Regions from separate parts of the Paenibacillus aurantiacus genome, predicted to be linked through region 2. Evidence: predicted binding sites of a transcription regulator. Region 2 holds the regulator's gene; each other region holds the start of a gene.
What was found. Region 2 encodes Rex, which represses fermentation and respiration genes when NADH is low (regulators of the CRP and FNR family bind a similar motif). Its sites were predicted from a motif close to TTGTGAAATATTTCACAA; they were not measured.
Positions count from the first base shown of each region.

Region 1 (4,471 bases), on a different contig from region 2:
CCTTGTCGTGGTAGCCGGAATTGACGATGCGATGATCCTGTCCCAGCAGCTCATGGCGCGGGTATTTGGATATTTCGCAAAATTTATCGTTAACGTATTGAATTTTCCCTTTATGGTCCGTGACCGCGACGATCGAGGAAGCGTCCAGCGCGAATTTCACGTCGGCCAGCTGCTTCAACGATTGTCTGAGCTCCGAGCGGAAAGGGCTATCTTCCAGCTGGCCGTCCAATTGGGCGAGCAGCGTCTCGACATGCTCGGCAATGACGTCGCGTTCGGGATAACGAGCTTCATTAGTCAAAGCGGAGCAGCCCCTTTTTCATCGCGAATTTGATCAGTTCCGGCCGCGTCTTCAGCCCGAGCTTCTCCATCACGTTGCTCTTGTGCGTCTCGACCGTCTTGACGCTGATCGTCAGCTGCTCGGCGATTTCCTTATTCGCATACCCTTGGGCCGCCAGCGTCAGCACTTCCTTCTCCCGCTCCGACAATGTATCGAACACATCCGCGCTCTCGCCCCGCTTCATCCGCTCCACGTATTCGTGCATGAGCCGTTTCGTGGCCGTCGGGTACAGGTAGGCGTCGCCCTTGGCGACGGATCGGATTGCCGTGAGCAGCTCCTCGTGCGGCGCGCTCTTGAGCACGTAGCCCGCGGCGCCTGCATGGATCGCCCGGAACAAATATTCGTCGTCGTCATGCATGGTCAAGATGAGCACGGCAACGTCCGGCATGCGTTCCTTCAGCTCCGCGGCAGCCGTCAGCCCATCCTTGCCGTGCGGCATGCTTAAGTCCATCAAGACGACATCCGGACGCAGCGCCTCCGCCTCGCGAATGCCCTCGTCGCCTTCGGACGCTTCTCCGACGACCTCGATATCCGCCTTGCCGTCCAGCAGTAACCGCATGCCGGAGCGCACCATGGCGTGGTCGTCCACGATCAAGATTTTTATCATTTTCGATTCTTCACTCCTTAGCATCGACCGGTGCGGTATATGCCTCGCCACCATCGGCCTTGTCGCCCGTCAGCTCGGACAGCCGCAGCGGCGCCTCCGCCCATGGAAGCTCCTTCTTCTCGTACGCCTGCCTGCCTCTTCTGCCCAAAAGGAGAATGCCGCTATAGCCGCCTGGCTCCGCCTGCACGGGATATGCGATTCCCGCCGTCAGCCGCTCCGCCAGCATAACCGGACATTCGGTCAACAATTCCGCGTTTTCGATCTCGTTAACAGTGTATACCGTTCCATGCCGCAGCACCATACCGCCAATGCCGACGCCCGGCTTGATCTTCAACTGCGCGACTTTCGCATTGCGGCCGCCCAACACGATATTCCAGCGCATAAGGCGATAATCGGCCGCCGGCAGCGCCAATGCGGCAAAATCGCTCCCGCTGCTGCGGCACAGCCGCGCAAGCGCAAGCGACAACCGCTCTTGAAGTCGTAGTCCATTCAATGGTTCTTCACCTTTCTTTCTACGGTTGACCCAAGTTCGCCTTCCTCTTATTGTAGAATGCCGGCGTTGGCATGTATGTAAGGGAACGCCCCTATTCCCCCATAAGGGAATGCCCCTACAGTACAAAGCGGCGCCGCTTGGAGGCCGTCCCTCCCTGCAGCGCCGCATGCGACCTCTGGCCTCGATCCCATCGCGACCGGCACGCGCCCCGCTCACAACCGTCGAAGATAGACGGCTCCGTACAGTCCGCCGACAAAGATCGCGCCGCCTGCCGCATTGCCGAGATATACGGGCACGAAGTTGCGCAGCCAATCCAGCCAGTCCGCCTGGCCGGCGAAGATCGCCGCCGGGATGAGGAACATGTTGGCCACGACGTGCTGGAAGCCGAGCGCCACGAATGCCATCGTGGGGAACCAGACCGCGGCGGCGAAGCCCGCGCCGTCCTTCGAACCGCCAGCCATCCATACCGCCAAGCTGACGAGCCAATTGCAGCCGATTCCCGACAGGAACGCGACGCCAAAGGGCTCCTCCAGCTTGCTTGCGGCGAGCACCGCGGTTCTCGCCAGCGCGGCGCCGTGCTCCGTCAGCCCTCCTAGATGGCCGAAGACGTAGGCGACGAACAACGCGCCCGCGAAGTTGCCGACAGTGATCACACTCCAGTTGGCCATCCATCCCCGCCAGGAGACCCGGCCCGCATAGGCGGCGAACGGGACCGCCATCATGTTGCCCGTAAGCAATTCGCCGCCGGCCGCCAGGCATAGCATGAGCCCTAGCGGAAACACCGCCGCGCCGATCAAGCCGTTCATGCCGCCCCACGATTCGGGCACGGCGGCGCTCGCCTTGATTGCCAGCGCATACCCGAGCGCGATGTAAGCCCCGGCCGCAAAGCCGAGCAGCGCTTGGGACCGCAGCGGCAAGGCTGCCTTCTTCACTCCTGTAAGGATTGCAAGCTCCGCCAGTCGTTCCGGTTTCGTATAGCCCATCTCCATCCCTCCGCTCTCTATGGAGCCGAGTATACGCCCGCTTCCGGGGTGGAGCTGTGAAATTGCTCACTTACCAGGGGCTGCAATCTCGCGATTGGGAACGCAAACCAATCGGCTACACGATCGCCGAATGCTGCATTCCCTATCTCACGATTGGGAACGCAAACCAATCGGCTACAGGATCGCCAAATGCTGCATTCCCTATCTCACGATTGGGAACGCAAACCAATCGGCTACAGGATCGCCGAATGCTGCATTCCCTATCTCACGATTGGGAACGCAAACCAATCGGCTACACGATCGCCGAATGCTGCATTCCCTATCTCACGATTGGGAACGCAAACCAATCGGCTACACGATCGCCGAATGCTGCATTCCCAATCTCACGATTGGGAACGCAAACCAATCGGCTACAGGATCGCCGAATGCTGCATTCCCAATCTCGCGATTGGGAACGCAAACCAATCGGCTACATCCGACAAATTTCTTTCGGACAATTCTCGCAGTGGCAGACATCCCGCAAGTAATGAAGATCCTTGATCATGAAGTGGCCGTCGGCGTATTGGATCGCGCCCTCCTTCTTCAGGTCGCTCAGCATCCGGTTGACGCTCTCCCGTGTCGCGCCGATCATGTCGGCCATCTCGGTGTTGTTGATCTTCAGGTCGATGAAGATGCCGCCGTCCCTGTCTTTGCCGTAGGAATTGCTAAGCCGGATGAGCAGCGAGCAGAGCGCGCCGGTCTTGCCGAACATCATCAGGTCGCGGAATTTGGTCTGCGTCAGCCGGTGCATCAGCCCCATCCACTTCATGAACTCCACCGCCAGATCGCCGTGCTGCCACAACAGCACCTCCAGGTCCTTGCGCTGGATGACGCCGACCTTCGCATCCTCGGTCACCTCCGCGCCGAAGCCGTGCAGCGAATCGTGGAACGGATCCATTTGACCGACCAGATCGCCCTTCTGATGCAGATACAACGTGAGCGTCCGCCCGCTGTCCGACGATTTGATCGTCCGGACCCGCCCGCTGAAGATGAAGAACAACTTATCCGCCTTATCGCCCTCCCAGAACAGGCTGCTGCCTTTCTCGGCATTCTTGACGTACATGATGCTCTTGAGCAGTTCAAAGCTCTCGTTCGACAATACCGGTTCCAGTCCCTCCGCGCGCCCAACCGTCATCCCCATTTCATCCGTCCCCTTCTTCCGCCCGCGACGGGCTTCCTTGTTACCTCCATCATAACGCGCCGCGGCCAATGCCGAACATCGGGGGCTCCACTGATCTTTGCGGCGGAATTCCCCTATGCTGCCTATGAGGAAAATCACAGGCGGCGGTCGGGGAATACTCCCTTCCCTGCACGCTCCGCCTCGAATGCCGGAGGGAAAACCCTGACGGCATCGGCAAGCGACCGGGCGAACCGACGCCAAAAAAGGCGCGGGTGCGCCTTCTTCGCGTGCTCGTAACCTCGTTACAGCACGATATGCTTCATGGCTCTGTCGATGACTTCACGAGCCCGCCTAATATCCCGTTCCGTCGGAGTCGGCACGCCTTCGAGCGGATAAGTCCGGCCCAGTGCCTGCCACTTGTAGACGCCCATCCGATGGTAAGGCAGCAGTTCGAGCTTCTCGACGTTGGTGAGCAGCGAGATGAATTCGCCCAAGGCGTTCAAATCTTCCGCGTTATCCGTGACGCCCGGGATGAGCACGTGCCGGATCCACGCCGGCTTGCCGATCGAAGACAGCCATCGCGCGAATTTCAGAATGCGGTCGTTCGGCTGGGAGGTCAACCATTCGTGCTTCTTCTTGTTCATCTGCTTCAGATCCAGCAGCACGAGGTCGGTATGCGCCATCAGCGCCTCTGCGTGGGACGTCTCGCAGAATCCCGAGCTGTCCAGCGCGGTGTGCAGCCCGAACCGCTCCTTGCACGCCTTGAACAGCTCCGCAACGAAGGGTGCTTGCAGCGTCGGCTCCCCGCCCGTCACCGTGATGCCGCCGCCCGAGCCCTTATAATAAGGCAGGTACGGCTCGATTTCGGCCACAATCTCCTCTACCGTCACCT
Region 1 covers NZ_JBHMDO010000003.1:411,209-415,679, forward strand. The annotation lists gene ACFFSY_RS02740 (PAS domain-containing sensor histidine kinase) at 1-298, opposite strand, end outside; gene ACFFSY_RS02745 (response regulator) at 291-944, opposite strand; gene ACFFSY_RS02750 (hypothetical protein) at 955-1,437, opposite strand; gene ACFFSY_RS02755 (formate/nitrite transporter family protein) at 1,650-2,420, opposite strand; gene ACFFSY_RS02760 (Crp/Fnr family transcriptional regulator) at 2,890-3,600, opposite strand; gene pflA (pyruvate formate-lyase-activating protein) at 3,882-4,471, opposite strand, start outside.
Region 1: ACFFSY_RS02755 (formate/nitrite transporter family protein) is a predicted target of Rex. The motif match lies at 2,475-2,492, and genes of this name have one in related genera.

Region 2 (4,471 bases):
ATCTGTTGATTGAAGCGGGAACGGGAACGGGCAAATCGCTCGGTTATCTCATCCCCGCTCTGTTTTATGGTATCCAGCAAGACAAGAAGATAGTCGTCAGCACGCATACGATCAATTTGCAGGAACAGCTGCGTCAGCGGGATCTGCCGCTGCTGCAGCAGGTAATGCCGGCGCCATTCCGGGCAGCCATCTTCAAGGGGCGCGGCAACTATTTGTGCCTGCGCAAATTCGAAGGCAAAGTGAACATGCATGATTTCGCCTCGCCTACGGAGGACCGGATCACGGCTTCGCAGATGGTCGTATGGCTGTCGGAGACCGGACACGGCGATCAAGAAGAACTCAATTTCGGCAACAAAGGCACGGAATTCTGGGGAACGGTTGCCAGCGACGCGGACTCCTGTCTGAATCGAAGCTGCCCGTGGTTCAAGCGGTGCTACTACCATAGAGCGAAGCAGGAAGCGAATCTTGCGGACGTCGTCATTACGAATCACTCGATGCTGTTCACCGATATCCGCGCCGATCACCGGTTATTGCCAGGCTACGAGCAACTGATCGTCGACGAAGCCCATCACCTCGAGGAAGTCGCCGGCAAGCATCTGGGCACGCAAATTTCGTATTTATCCGTGCAGCATCCCGTTATCCGTCTGGCGAAGGACGCACGCAACGGTCAATTGATCAGCCTGATTCACAAGCTAGCGGGCGAGCCTTCCGACAAGTCGCTGGCTTGGCGGGAGAAGATTGACGAGATTTTGCCGGACTTCGGCGACTTGCGGGATGATTGGGATCGGTTGTACGAACTGCTCTATGCCATGATGGGCAGCGGTTCATCCGATTCGGCGGAGACCGGGCAGCTGGTACTGCGATTGCGTCACGGCAATTTGCCGAAAGGGTGGAGCGATGCGCAGATCGTGGAAGAGAGCGTGCACGGCCATTTGAGCAAAATCGTGCGAACGCTCGACAAAGTGTTCAGCGAGATCAAGGATGAGGTCGACGATACGGTGATCACCGCGATGGTGACGGACTTAAGCGGCACCGTCAAAGATTTGACCCGCGCGCGCGACGAGCTGCGTACCTTTATGAAGGCGGATAAGATCGATATGGTCTACTGGCTGGAAGCGAATACGAATTTCCGGGCCAAGTCGATTCACCTCTATGCCGTTCCGGCCGACGTGAGCGAACAGCTTCGCACTCACTTCTTCGATGCCAAGAAGAGCGTCGTGCTTACCTCCGCCACGTTGTCGGTCCAGAAGTCGTTCCAATACGCAGCGGAGCAGCTGGGGCTGGCGGAAGACGAGAAGAACGGCAGGCTGAAGACGGTTCAACTGCCATCTCCGTTCAACTACAGAGAGCAGGCGCTCGTCGTAATCCCGCGCAATTTGCCCGTATTGAAAGGGGCTGCCGGCGATCCTTACTTTAACGAACTGCTAATCAAGTCGCTGGCCGATACTGCCGTGGAGACGAAAGGACGGATGCTCGTCCTGTTCACCTCGTACAGGATGCTGAAGCAAGTGTACGACCCGTTGAAGGAGCTGCTCGCCGCAAGCGGCATTCAGCTTATCGGGCAGGGCATTGACAGCGGCAATCGCAGCAAGTTGACCAAGCGGTTCCAGCAGCAGGCCAAGTCCGTCCTATTGGGCACGAGCAGCTTCTGGGAAGGCGTCGATATACCGGGGGATGCGCTGACATGTCTTGCGATCGTCCGTCTTCCGTTCCAACCGCCGAACCATCCTTTGATCGAAGCGAAGTCGGAGCTGCTGCAGCAGCAGAAGCAGAACCCATTCATGAAGTTGTCGGTGCCGCAAGCTGTCATCAAATTCAAGCAAGGCTTCGGCCGGCTCGTGCGCACCTCGAAGGACAAAGGAATCGTGCTGATTTATGATACGCGCGTCATTGATACCTACTACGGCAAATATTTCCTATATTCGCTGCCGGGTCCGAAGATCGAGACCATGCATTTGGATCAAATCGTCCCGCGCATTCGCAATTGGTTGTCCACCGAAACAGGAGAGGAGGTTCGCTCATGACGAAGACGTTCAAAATTTCCGAGGCCGTCGTGCGCCGGCTTCCCGTCTATCTTCAAGTGCTCGGCGATTTGCATAAGCGGGATATTCAGACGGTCTCCTCTCAGGAACTTGGCAACAAACTCGATCTGAATCCGGCGCAAATTCGCAAAGACTTAGCTTATTTCGGCGAGTTCGGGCGCAAAGGGATCGGTTACGATGTGTCCTATCTCATCGAGAAAATCCGGCAGATCCTGAAACTAGACCAGCCGCTCAGCGTCGGACTGGTCGGTGCCGGTAATTTGGGCCGCGCGTTATGCAATTATAATACGTATTTGAAGGATAATATGAAAATAACGGCGGTATTCGACGCGCACGCGCCGATCGTCGGCACGAAGATTAACAGTCTGACCGTGCAGCCTATGGACAGTTTGATCGAGAAGGTCAAAGAGCTGAACATTCGAATCGGCATCATCACGGTGCCGGCATTCGAAGCGCAGAACGTGGCGGACCGTTTCGTTGCGGCAGGCGTCGAAGGGATCTTGAACTTCGCGCCTGTCATTCTGCGCGTACCCGAACACGTTCGTATTCATTATGCGGATTTTACACGCGACCTGCTTAGTCTGGCCTATTATTTGGAGAAAGAAGGAGAGACCGAGAATGAACCGGTTGTGGATTGAGAACGGCACCTTCGTCACGATGGACGATAATCAGCCTTTGGTGAGAGGCCATATGGTTGTAGAGAACGACCGCATTACATACATAGGCGAGGCTGCTCCGTCGCCGGCTCCCGAAGGGGCGGAGCGCATCAACGGCAGAGGCTTGGTCTTCATGCCGGGCTTGATCAATACGCATGCCCATTCGGCGATGTCGCTGCTGCGCGGCTACTCGGATGATGAAGCGCTTCAAGTATGGCTGCAAGATAAGATGTGGCCAATGGAAGGCAAGTTCAACGACGATGACGCGCATTGGGGTAATGCCCTGGCGGTCATTGAAATGTTGAAATCCGGCACGACGACGTTCGTGGACATGTATGACCGGATGCCGATTCTGGCAAAGGTCGTCGAGCAGTCGGGTATGCGCGGCGTGCTGACACGCGGCGTAATCGGCTTATGCTCGCCGGCGGAGCAGACCGCGAAGCTGGAGGAAGCGAAGCAGTTCGCCAAGGACTGGAATGGTCAGGCAAACGGGCGGATCCGTACGATGCTGTCGCCGCATGCGCCTTACACGTGTCCGCCGGATTACATTGAGCGTATCGTCGCAGCGGCCCATGAGTTGAACGTGCCGCTTCATACGCATATGTCCGAGTCCGCAGCGGAAGTCCAGCAGAACGTGAACGATTACGGCACGCGGCCGGTTGAGCATCTCGACAAGCTGGGCTTCTTCTCCCGGCCGTCGCTCGTTGCGCATGCCGTGCACTTGAACGATGAGGAAATTGCGCTGCTGGCCGAGCGCGGCGTAGCCATTTCCCATAATCCGGCGTCGAATTTGAAGCTGGCAAGCGGCGTCGCGCGCGTCCCCGACCTGCTGAGAGCGGGCGTCACCGTATCGCTTGGCACGGACAGCGCGGCTAGCAACAACAACTTGGATTTGTTCGACGAGATTCGCATCGCGGCGCTGATTCACAAAGGCGTCTCCGGCGACCCGACGGCGATCCCGGCAATAGAAGCGCTCCGCATGGGAACCGTCTATGGAGCTCGGGCGATCTGGCAAGCGGACGAGATCGGCGCGCTGAAAACCGGCATGAAGGCCGATTTCATTGCCATTAATACGGAACAGCCGCATTTCTACCCGCAGACGGATATCGTCTCGCATCTCGTGTACAGCGGCTCAGGCCGCGACGTGCAGCATGTCTGGGTTGACGGCCGCCAGGTCGTGAAGTCGGGCGTGTGCACGCTGCTCGACGAGGAGCAAATTATGGCCGAAGCTCAACGTGCATTCGAAGGGTTGCTCGCCCGTTAATGCGAACAGTACGTCGCAAACGTTCACCGTTTTGGACGCCCGTGCGGATTGCGTTATTTTCAGCGGTCGTCCTGGTGACGCTGCTGGTCGGCCTCAACGCTTATTACATGCACGTTCAAGGCCCGCGGTGGGAGGAAGAGAACCAAGCGAAGTGGCAGGCGAAACAGACCGCCGGTCTCGTCTCCACGAAAGATGCCTACAAGTATGTGTGGGATACGACGGCTTGGGTGGTGGAAGGGAAGGACACGGACGGCGACGACGCCGTCGTGTGGTTAACCGGCGAGAAGCTGGACCAGTTTATCGTGCGGAAGAAGAAGGATAGCGTCATCCGAGCCCAGCTGAAGGAGCAATTTTTTCAAGGAAAGCCTGATGCAGATTTGAAGCAAATGCAGCTGGGACTGCTGGAAGGCCAGCCGGTATGGGAATTGTTCTACGCCCGCGATCAATCCGGCGAGCAAATGTATTATTATGACTTTTATCGGTACAACGACGGTGCTTACATCATTACT
Region 2 covers NZ_JBHMDO010000044.1:50,686-55,156, forward strand. The annotation lists gene ACFFSY_RS27085 (ATP-dependent DNA helicase DinG, 3'-5' exoribonuclease type) at 1-2,024, shown strand, start outside; gene ACFFSY_RS27090 (redox-sensing transcriptional repressor Rex) at 2,021-2,680, shown strand; gene ACFFSY_RS27095 (amidohydrolase) at 2,661-3,962, shown strand; gene ACFFSY_RS27100 (cell wall elongation regulator TseB-like domain-containing protein) at 3,962-4,471, shown strand, end outside.

Region 3 (4,471 bases), on a different contig from region 2:
GAAGGCCATACTGCTCGTTTCCTTCGAACTGGACGAGCTGTTTGAATTATCGGATCGAATTGCCGTTATGTACGAAGGGCGAATCGTCGGCGAGGTTGATCCGCTCAACCGCGACAACCAGCGCCTGGGCATGCTGATGGCGGGCGACACCAACGCGTAGGGGGGTGAAGGTATGGAATCACCAGAGAAACAATATAACAAGGCTTTAGGCAAAGGCATCAAGATTTTCACGAAGTCCTCTTCGCTCGTCCCGATCGTCGCTATTATTCTCGGTCTGATTACCGGTGCCATCGTGATGCTGGCCGGCGGCTTTAATCCGCTCGTCGCGTACGGTTCGCTGTTCGGTAAGCTGATCGACAGTCCTTACGATATCGGCGAGACGATTCGCGCGATTACGCCGTTGATTTTCACAGGCTTGTCCGTCGCCTTCGCGTTCCGGACGGGGCTGTTCAACATCGGCGCTGAAGGACAATTCGTCATGGGTATGCTCGGCGCGACGCTTATCGGCGTGAAGCTGGATCTGCCATGGTTTATTCATGCGCCGCTGGCGATGATCGGAGGAGCGGTGTTCGGCGGCATCTGGGCTGGCATCGTCGGCTATCTGAAAGCCAAGCGCGGCGTGAACGAAGTTATTTCGAGCATCATGATGAACTGGATCGGTCTCTACTTCGCGAACTACGTCATCAGCACATGGCTTAGCGAGAAAGGACAGCAGAAGTCCATGGAAGTGCACGAATCGGCTTCATGGTCTATTGGCTGGTTATCCGAAGCCATGGATCATGCGCGCATGCACGGCGGTACGATCGTCGCGCTGCTGTGTGTCGCCATTTTCTATATCCTGTTGTGGAAAACGAAACAAGGGTACGAGCTTCGCGCGGTTGGTCTCAATCCGGATGCCGCGCATTACGCGGGGATGAACGTCGGCCGCACGGTCGTCAAATCGATGTTCATCGCTGGCGCGTTCGCCGGTCTGGGCGGCGCGTTCGAGGTGCTCGGCGTATTCGGTTTTCAAACGATTGCGTCGGCGTCTCCAGGCTACGGGTTTGACGGCATCGCGGTATCGCTCCTGGGCGGCAACACGCCAATCGGCATTTTGCTGGCGGCCATTCTGTTCGGCGGGCTGACTTACGGTTCGGGTGGAATGAGCTTCGAGGCCGACGTGCCGACGGAAGTCGTGCGTATCGTCATCGGCGCGATCATCTTCTTCATCGCTTCGCATGGCATCGTGCGCCTCATCATGAAGCCGTTCTCCTTCCGTAGAAACAAGCCGGCCGACGGCAGCAAGGAGGCGTCACGCACATGAACGTAATTGAAATTCTCGGTCAATTGATGAACACGACGCTCGTGTTCTCGACCGCACTTATATTCGTCGCGCTCGGCGGCTTACTGTCAGAGCGCTCCGGCGTTGTTAATATCGGACTGGAAGGACTCATGACCGCAGGTGCCTTCGGGGCGGCGGTCGGCGCCGACTATGCGGCGCGCAGCGGCATGGGCGGAATGTCCGCGGCATGGGTAGGCATCGTCGCGGCGATGGTATTTGCCACGCTCTTTGCCTTGCTGCACGCGCTGGCGACGATCACGTTCAAAGCGAATCAGGTCGTCGTTGGTACGGTCATCAACTTCCTGGCGCTCGGCTTCTCCCTCTACCTGGTGAAAAGCCTGTACAATGGGGCCGGCGAGACGGATTCGGTCGAGATGTTCTCCAAATATGCGATTCCGGGATTGTCGGATATTCCGCTCATTGGCGAAGGTCTGTTCACGGCGTATCCGACCACGTATCTCTGTATCGTCATGATCGCGGTTGTATGGTTTGTCCTGTTCAAGACCCCGTTCGGCCTGCGCCTTCGCGCGGTTGGCGAGCATCCGGGCTCGGCGGACACGGTCGGTATCTCGGTTACGAAATATCGCTACATCGGCGTGTTGCTCAGCGGCGTAATGGCGGGCCTTGGCGGCGCAACGATCACGCTGACGACGACGGGCACGTTCGCGCATAACACGATTTCCGGTCAAGGCTTCATCGCGTTGGCGGCCGTTATTTTCGGCAAATGGCATCCGCTCGGCGCAGCCGGCGCGGCGATCTTCTTCGGCTTCGCCATCTCGCTTCGGAACTTCGCGCAGCTGTTCGAGTTCTCGCAGCAGATTCCGGATGAATTCTTCTACATGCTGCCTTACTTATTGACGCTGCTCGTGCTTGCGGCGGCGGTTGGTCGTTCCCGTGCGCCCGGCGCGCTGGGCGAGCCTTACGATCCGAGCAAACGCTAAGCGATATACGAGAGTACCATTTCAAGCCAAATTGGTCCATCCTGATGGCTGTGCGCCCTCATGCTTTCGAATACGCGAAGGCATGGGGGTTTTTCTTGTGGCGTCTTTATTGACAGCGTTTCGCCCCTTGTGTAAATTAATTCTTAATCAAATGAATTTCCCCGAGATGGTTCACACTATATCTGTTTTTATCGATAAGTTTGTGCATCTGTTCACAAAGTGGAAAAAGAGGAGAGGTCACGACATGGAAGCATTGGCACTCGAGCGCAAAGCCGAACAGAATCGGGAGCTGCGCGAACGCCTGATGCAATTAAAGAAAGAGCGTAATGCCATCATACTCGCTCATTATTATCAGCGCGACGAAATTCAGGAAGTGGCGGATTTTCGCGGGGACTCCTTCCTTCTGGCACAGAAAGCGGCCCAGACGGATGCGGATGTAATCGTCTTCTGCGGCGTGCACTTCATGGGCGAGAGTGCGAAGATTCTGGCCCCGAACAAGACGGTCATTATCCCCGACGAGCGGGCCGGCTGCCCGATGGCGGACATGGTGAACGTGGACGGTCTTCGCAAGCTGAAGGCACAGCACCCGAACGCGACCGTCGTGACGTACATTAACTCGTCGGCCGAGATTAAGGCGGAGACCGATATTTGCTGTACATCGGCCAATGCGGTACGCGTCGTCAATTCCGTCGAATCGGACGAAATTATTTGGGTGCCGGATAAGAACCTCGGCCACTATGTGCAGCAGAAGACCGACAAGAAGATGATCATTTGGGAAGGCTACTGCAACACGCACGACATGTTGACTGTCAAAGACGTGGAAGAGATGAAAGCCAAATACCCGAATGCCGAGTTCGTCGTCCATCCGGAATGCCGGCCGGAAGTCGTGGCGCTGGGTGATTTCGTCGGCAGTACGACCGCTATCATCAAGTATTGTAAAGAATCGCCAAATAAAGAATTTATCGTGGGAACGGAAGACGGTACGGGTTATCAGCTGCGCCTAGACAGTCCAGACAAGACTTTCCACTTCGCGACCAAATATCTCGTTTGCCCGAATATGAAGGTCAACAACTTGAAGAAGTTGGTCAAATGTCTGGAGACGATGCAGCCGCAAATTTACGTGCCGGAAGAAGTCGCAGATAAAGCCCGTTTATCCTTGGAGCGCATGTTACAGGTGAAGTAGCATGCGCTACTCTCTTTCCATAGAAAGGAACGAAGAGACCCGATGATCCCACGCTATTTAGTAGATATCGATCTATCCGAGCTCCCTGTCGTCGAGAAAGACGTCCTCGTCATCGGCGCCGGCATTGCGGGCTTATTCACCGCGCTGAAAGCAAGCAAGACCCATGACGTACTCATGATTACGAAGAAGTCGCTTATGGATAGCAATACCCGTTACGCGCAGGGCGGCATCGCTGCGGTTATTGCCGAGGACGATTCACCGGCATACCATCGCCAGGATACGCTCGTCGCGGGCGCGGGCCTCTGCTCGGAAGCAGCCGTGGACGTGCTTGTCCATGAGGGGCCCAAAGGGGTCGAGGATCTGGTTCGGATGGGCACGCAGTTCGACCAGGAGAATGGCGAATACGAGTTGACTAAGGAAGGCGCGCACAGCCATCGGCGTATTTTGCATGCCAACGGGGACGCGACCGGCTTCGAGATCGTACGCGCGTTGTCGGAGAAGGCGACGGCGGAACCGCGAATCGAGGTGTGGGACGACCACTTCGTCATCGATCTGGTCACGGCCGACGGCGAGTGCAGCGGCGCGATCGTGCAGAAGCCTGATGGCAGCCGGCTGTATGTACGGGGCAAGGCAACCGTGCTGTGCTCCGGCGGGACGGGGCAGCTTTATCGCTATACGACCAACCCGGACGTCGCGACGGGCGACGGCGTTGCCATGGCCTATCGCGCAGGCGCTTACATACAAGACATGGAGTTTATCCAATTTCACCCGACGTCGCTCTGTTACCCGGGCGCGCCGCGCTTCCTCATCTCGGAAGCGGTACGCGGCGAGGGCGCGGTGCTTCGCAATATTCGCGGCGAGCGGTTCATGGACCGTTATCATGAGCAGCTGGAGCTTGCGCCGCGCGACATCGTCGCACGGGCGATTATCAGCGAGATGGAGGCAACCAAGTCGACGTTCGTCTATTTGGACATTACCCATGAATCGGCGGATATGGTGCGCCACCGGTTCCCGAATATTTATGAG
Region 3 covers NZ_JBHMDO010000001.1:14,435-18,905, reverse strand. The annotation lists gene ACFFSY_RS00100 (ABC transporter ATP-binding protein) at 1-160, shown strand, start outside; gene ACFFSY_RS00095 (ABC transporter permease) at 173-1,303, shown strand; gene ACFFSY_RS00090 (ABC transporter permease) at 1,300-2,262, shown strand; gene nadA (quinolinate synthase NadA) at 2,507-3,445, shown strand; gene nadB (L-aspartate oxidase) at 3,488-4,471, shown strand, end outside.
Region 3: nadA (quinolinate synthase NadA) is a predicted target of Rex. The motif match lies at 2,463-2,480, and genes of this name have one in related genera.

Region 4 (4,471 bases), on a different contig from region 2:
CCTTTCAGGTGCGTTTGGTTGCCGCCGATCATGCCGATCGCGTCTTTGCGTCCGAGGCTGCCCAGCGTACCGGAGAACACCGGCGTGAACACGTCTTCGACGCCGCCTTTGAACTTCACCGCCAGGTTGTAGCCGACGACTTCGCCCATCTGCCAAGCCAGCTGAGCCGTTGGCGGGTATGGACGCGCGCCTTCGCTCGGGATGACGACCGCGCTGTCGCCAGCGAGGAAGACGTCCGGGTGCGAAGTGGAATGCAGCGTGTCGGTAACGGTCGCGCGGCCGCGGTTTACTTCGATGCCGCAGTTCGCGACAACGGCGTTGCCGCCTACGCCGCCCGTCCAGACGAGCGTGTTCGTTTCGATCGTTTGGCCGTCCTTGAGGGAGACCGTCGTCTTGGTCATCTCCGTGATCGCCAGACCCACGAGGAATTTCACGCCACGCTTCTCGAGCGATTTGTATGCACGGTCAACGAGGTTCTGCGGGAAGCCGGCCAGGATCGACGGACCTGCTTCGACACAGTACAGCTCGATGTCGTTGTAATCGATGCCTTTCTCACGGCAGACAACCGGCAGCTTGTCGGCGAATTCGCCTACGAGCTCGATGCCCGTCAGACCGCCGCCGCCAACCACGATACGCGCGTCAGCTTTGTTGCCCGATGCTTTGTAAGCGTCGAGGCGAGCTTCCACGTGCGCGCGGATGCGGTTCGCATCATTAACGGATTTCAGCACGAAGCTGTTCTCTTCGAGGCCCGGGATACCGAAGAACGCGGTCTCGGAACCAAGCGCGATAACGAGCGCATCGTAGGAGTATACGACGCCGCTTGCCAGCTCAACGCTCTTCTGGTCTGGCTTAATAGCCGCGACGGTGTCGATTACCAGGTTCACGTTCTTGCCGCGAAGCAGCTTCTCAAGCGACAGGGAAACAGCTGGCTCGGCGATGCTGCCTGCAGCCAGACGGTGCAGCTCGGTGATGATTTGGTGCGTCGGGAAGCGGTTCACGAGCGTGATTGTCGCTTCTTCGGCCGACAAGTATTGACGCGCTGTCAATGCGGTCAACAAACCGCCGTAGCCGCCGCCAAGAATGAGAATTTCTCTGGACATGTTTATCCCCCGTTCCCTACAGTTTGTTCTGGTCGCGTTCTGCCATAGCGTTCAGGAACGCCTGTGCAAAACGGAGCGTTTTTTGGACTTGCGGATCTTTGAGCATTTTCAGCATGCCGAACAGACCGATCGACGTCGTCTCGACTTGTGCACGGTCGTTCGCCTCGATTGCTGCAGCCGCAATGCCCTTCGCCTTATCGACAACGGGAGTTACCATTTCGCCTAAGCCGCCCATCATGTCGTTAATGAGCACTTGGTCCGTGGCAATGCTTTGCGCGAAATCGTAAGCCTTGGTCATCATCGTGACCATCTCCGCCAGTTTCGGCAGGTTCTCCACCAGAACGGTTAGCGATTCTTGAACCTCCGGCTTGATCAGCTGATCCAGAATATCCAACTGCTTGCTGGCCGTCAGCTCAGCCGTTTGTACAGCCTCAGGTGTTGACATTAGAAACGTCCTCCTTTACGGAAAATCACGGTTTGGTTACCAGTTCGCGTGCCTGCTTCGGCCTGTTCCGGTTAAGGTCCAAGCGCCTTGTGACAGTTTTCACATAAAAAGCCAGAGGAGTCTGACCCTCTAATTAACGCGTTTTATTCACGATCGGAAAGCTCCGAGCGCGCTGCGCAGGCAAGAACGAATTTTAACCTTCACCTTATTCTACACCTTTGAACAAAAGGTGAACAATAATTTTTTTCTTTCCGGACTCAATTTGTTTGAAAAGCAACAAAAATCCGGCCGAATTTCCACAATAAGTGCGAGACCTTGAACCGGAATTATTTGACCCAGGCGATCACCCAAGCGCTGCTGGTCATTATCATGAGTTTGATTTAACGGCTATGTCGCGACGCGCTAGAATCGACAACAGGCCGCCCCCGGACCGGTGGCGGCTCGTTGTCATGCTTATAACCGCTTGCGCTTATAGAATACGACGACCAGACATGCCAGCAGAAGCACGACGACAGCGATGCCGGACGTTATCGCCTCCTTGACGCTCCCCTCCGGCTGCGCCGCCTGCTGGCCTCCCGGGCCGAAGCCCATGCCGCCTGGTCCTCCGCCCATACCGCCGAAGCCCTGAGCACCGTCCGGACGCATGCCGCCGCCAAACCCTTGACCGTTCTGGCCCGGCCAGTCGCCCGGCGGTTGCGGCCCGTTGACGCCTCCCTGCGCGTTGCCTGCCGCCTGCCCGTTCGGGCCCGTTCGCGCACCGCCCGTTGCCTGCTGCCCGTTGACGCCTCCCTGCGCCGCTTGCTGCCGACCATTCGCATTCGAGTCTGTCTGCCCTGCGCTTGGGGTCTGCGCGACATTCGGGCTCGTCTGCGCCCCGTTCGGCGTCCGCTGCCCGCTTGGGTTCGGCTCCGTCACGGTCTCGCCGCCGGCGCCGCCCGCCGGACCTGCAAGCGCACCTGCATCGAACGCGACGTCTCCGCCCGGGCCCGCTTCCGCGGATTGCCCGCCTGGCGGCTCGGGCGCTTGGCCGACGTTCGCGCCGCCAGCACCGGGCAGCATGCCGCCCATACCGCCCATGCCGCCGCGTCCCATTCCGCCGCCGCTACCCGAACCGTCGCCCGACGACGGCGACGTACCGTCCAGCTGGGCTTGGATGCTCGCCGTCTGCGTATCGTTGAAGCTGATCAGCTCCGGAATGGCCGCTTCATACTGCTCGTACGTGTAGAACGCCGTCGGGTCCTGCTTGACGTATGCAGAGATGAGCTGCGACAGCTCGGCTACCCTGGCCGCGAAAGCATCCTTCGCCAAATACCCTTCCATCGCTCTGGCCAATATATTGTGATATTTCGTCTTGTAGGCATCCACCTTCAGCAGCTTATCGACCAGCGGCCGGTCAGCCAGCGTCCCCTGCGTCGGCTCGTCGATGAGAATGCCCGAGCCGCCGAATCCGCCGAACGCCATGTTGTAATCCCAAGGCAGCACCGAGAATATGCCGTTGTTCTCGTACAAATAATAATTGTGCTTGTTCTGCCCGAGGTAGCTGTCCATGTTGCCGCTCAGCACGTTGAGGGCGATGAACTTCAGCGCGTTCTCGACGTCGAGCGCCGACTCGTAATTCGTCCCGTTGTTGAGCTCATCCAACATCTCGAGCAGCACGCCGTCATTGGCGGACTCGCTCTTCAGATCGAGCCCGACGTAGGCCTTCAGCGTCTTCAGCCAGTTCAGCTCGCTGCCTGCGCCGCCGTTCGCCTTGTAGAGCGCGCCGTAGGCGTTGTCGAAGTTGCGGTCCAGATATGCCTCGCCGATCTGCTCGACCGCCAGGTAGAATCCTTTCAATTCCCCGTTCACGTAGACGTTGACGTACGAGAATTTCGGCGTCGGCAATCCCATCGATTCCGCCAGCTCGTAAGCGAGGAACTCCCGCATGTACGTCGCGTCGCTGAAGTTATTGTTGAGATTGATTTTGCGTATGCCTTCGATCGTCTGGCTCGAAATATATTCGTCGAACGACAGCTTGAAGCTGTAGCGGTCGGAATCCGAATTGACGACGCTGCGCAGGCTCAGGTTGCCTTTCGTCCGCACCGCCACATTCTCGTATTTCACGCCGTTGTATTCGACGGTCGCCATCTTATATTCTTCCGCGCTCGCGTTATCGAGCATATCCTGGAAATCCGCTTCGTCCAGCGTGATCTTCACGTCGACGACCTTATCCTTCGGAAATACCTGCGTATCCAGCTTCTGCTCTTCCGCGCTCGAGGTCGCCGTATCCGCCGAAGCAGCATCCGCCGAGATCCTGCCGCCGAGGGCGCTGCTGCCCGGAACACTCGCGCCCAGAGCGGAGCAACCGGTCATGGCCAGCAGTAGCAGGACCAACAGCAGCAAGGGCGCTGCTTTCGCTCTCATCCTCATTCGCTCCTCCCCCGCTTAAGATACATAATCGCCGCTGTAGCTGATGAGCACCGCGCTCTTCACGCCGCCAATCGCCGTCAGTCCGTTCACGAACCGGCCTTCCTTCTCCTTCATCCGGATCTCCACCGTCGTCTCGATATTGCCGTCCGTCACCGTCTTTTGTTTGACGTTGTAACGTTTGACCGTCTTGGCGACAAGCTTGAGCGCTTCTTCCTCATCTTGATCTTCGGCGCAGTTCAGCACGAGCAGATAGGGCGTTTCGAATGAAGATTTCTTGATAAAGAAGAACAAGATGAGCCCGACGATAACGGAGCTGACGAGCGCCAGCGTGTAGAAGCCCGCACCCGCGACGATCCCGGCCGCCGCCGCCCAGAACAAGAAGATCAGGTCCGTCGGGTCCTTGATCGGCGTCCGGAAACGAACGATCGACAGCGCGCCGACCATGCCGAGCGAGAGCACGAGATTCGAATTGACCGCGATGATGACCGTCGCCGTCACCATCGTCATGCCGATCAGC
Region 4 covers NZ_JBHMDO010000022.1:159,003-163,473, reverse strand. The annotation lists gene ACFFSY_RS12430 (NAD(P)/FAD-dependent oxidoreductase) at 1-1,100, opposite strand, end outside; gene ACFFSY_RS12425 (helical membrane plugin domain-containing protein) at 1,117-1,545, opposite strand; gene ACFFSY_RS12420 (CotH kinase family protein) at 1,999-3,948, opposite strand; gene ACFFSY_RS12415 (DUF4956 domain-containing protein) at 3,970-4,471, opposite strand, start outside.
Region 4: ACFFSY_RS12425 (helical membrane plugin domain-containing protein) is a predicted target of Rex. The motif match lies at 1,633-1,650, and genes of this name have one in related genera.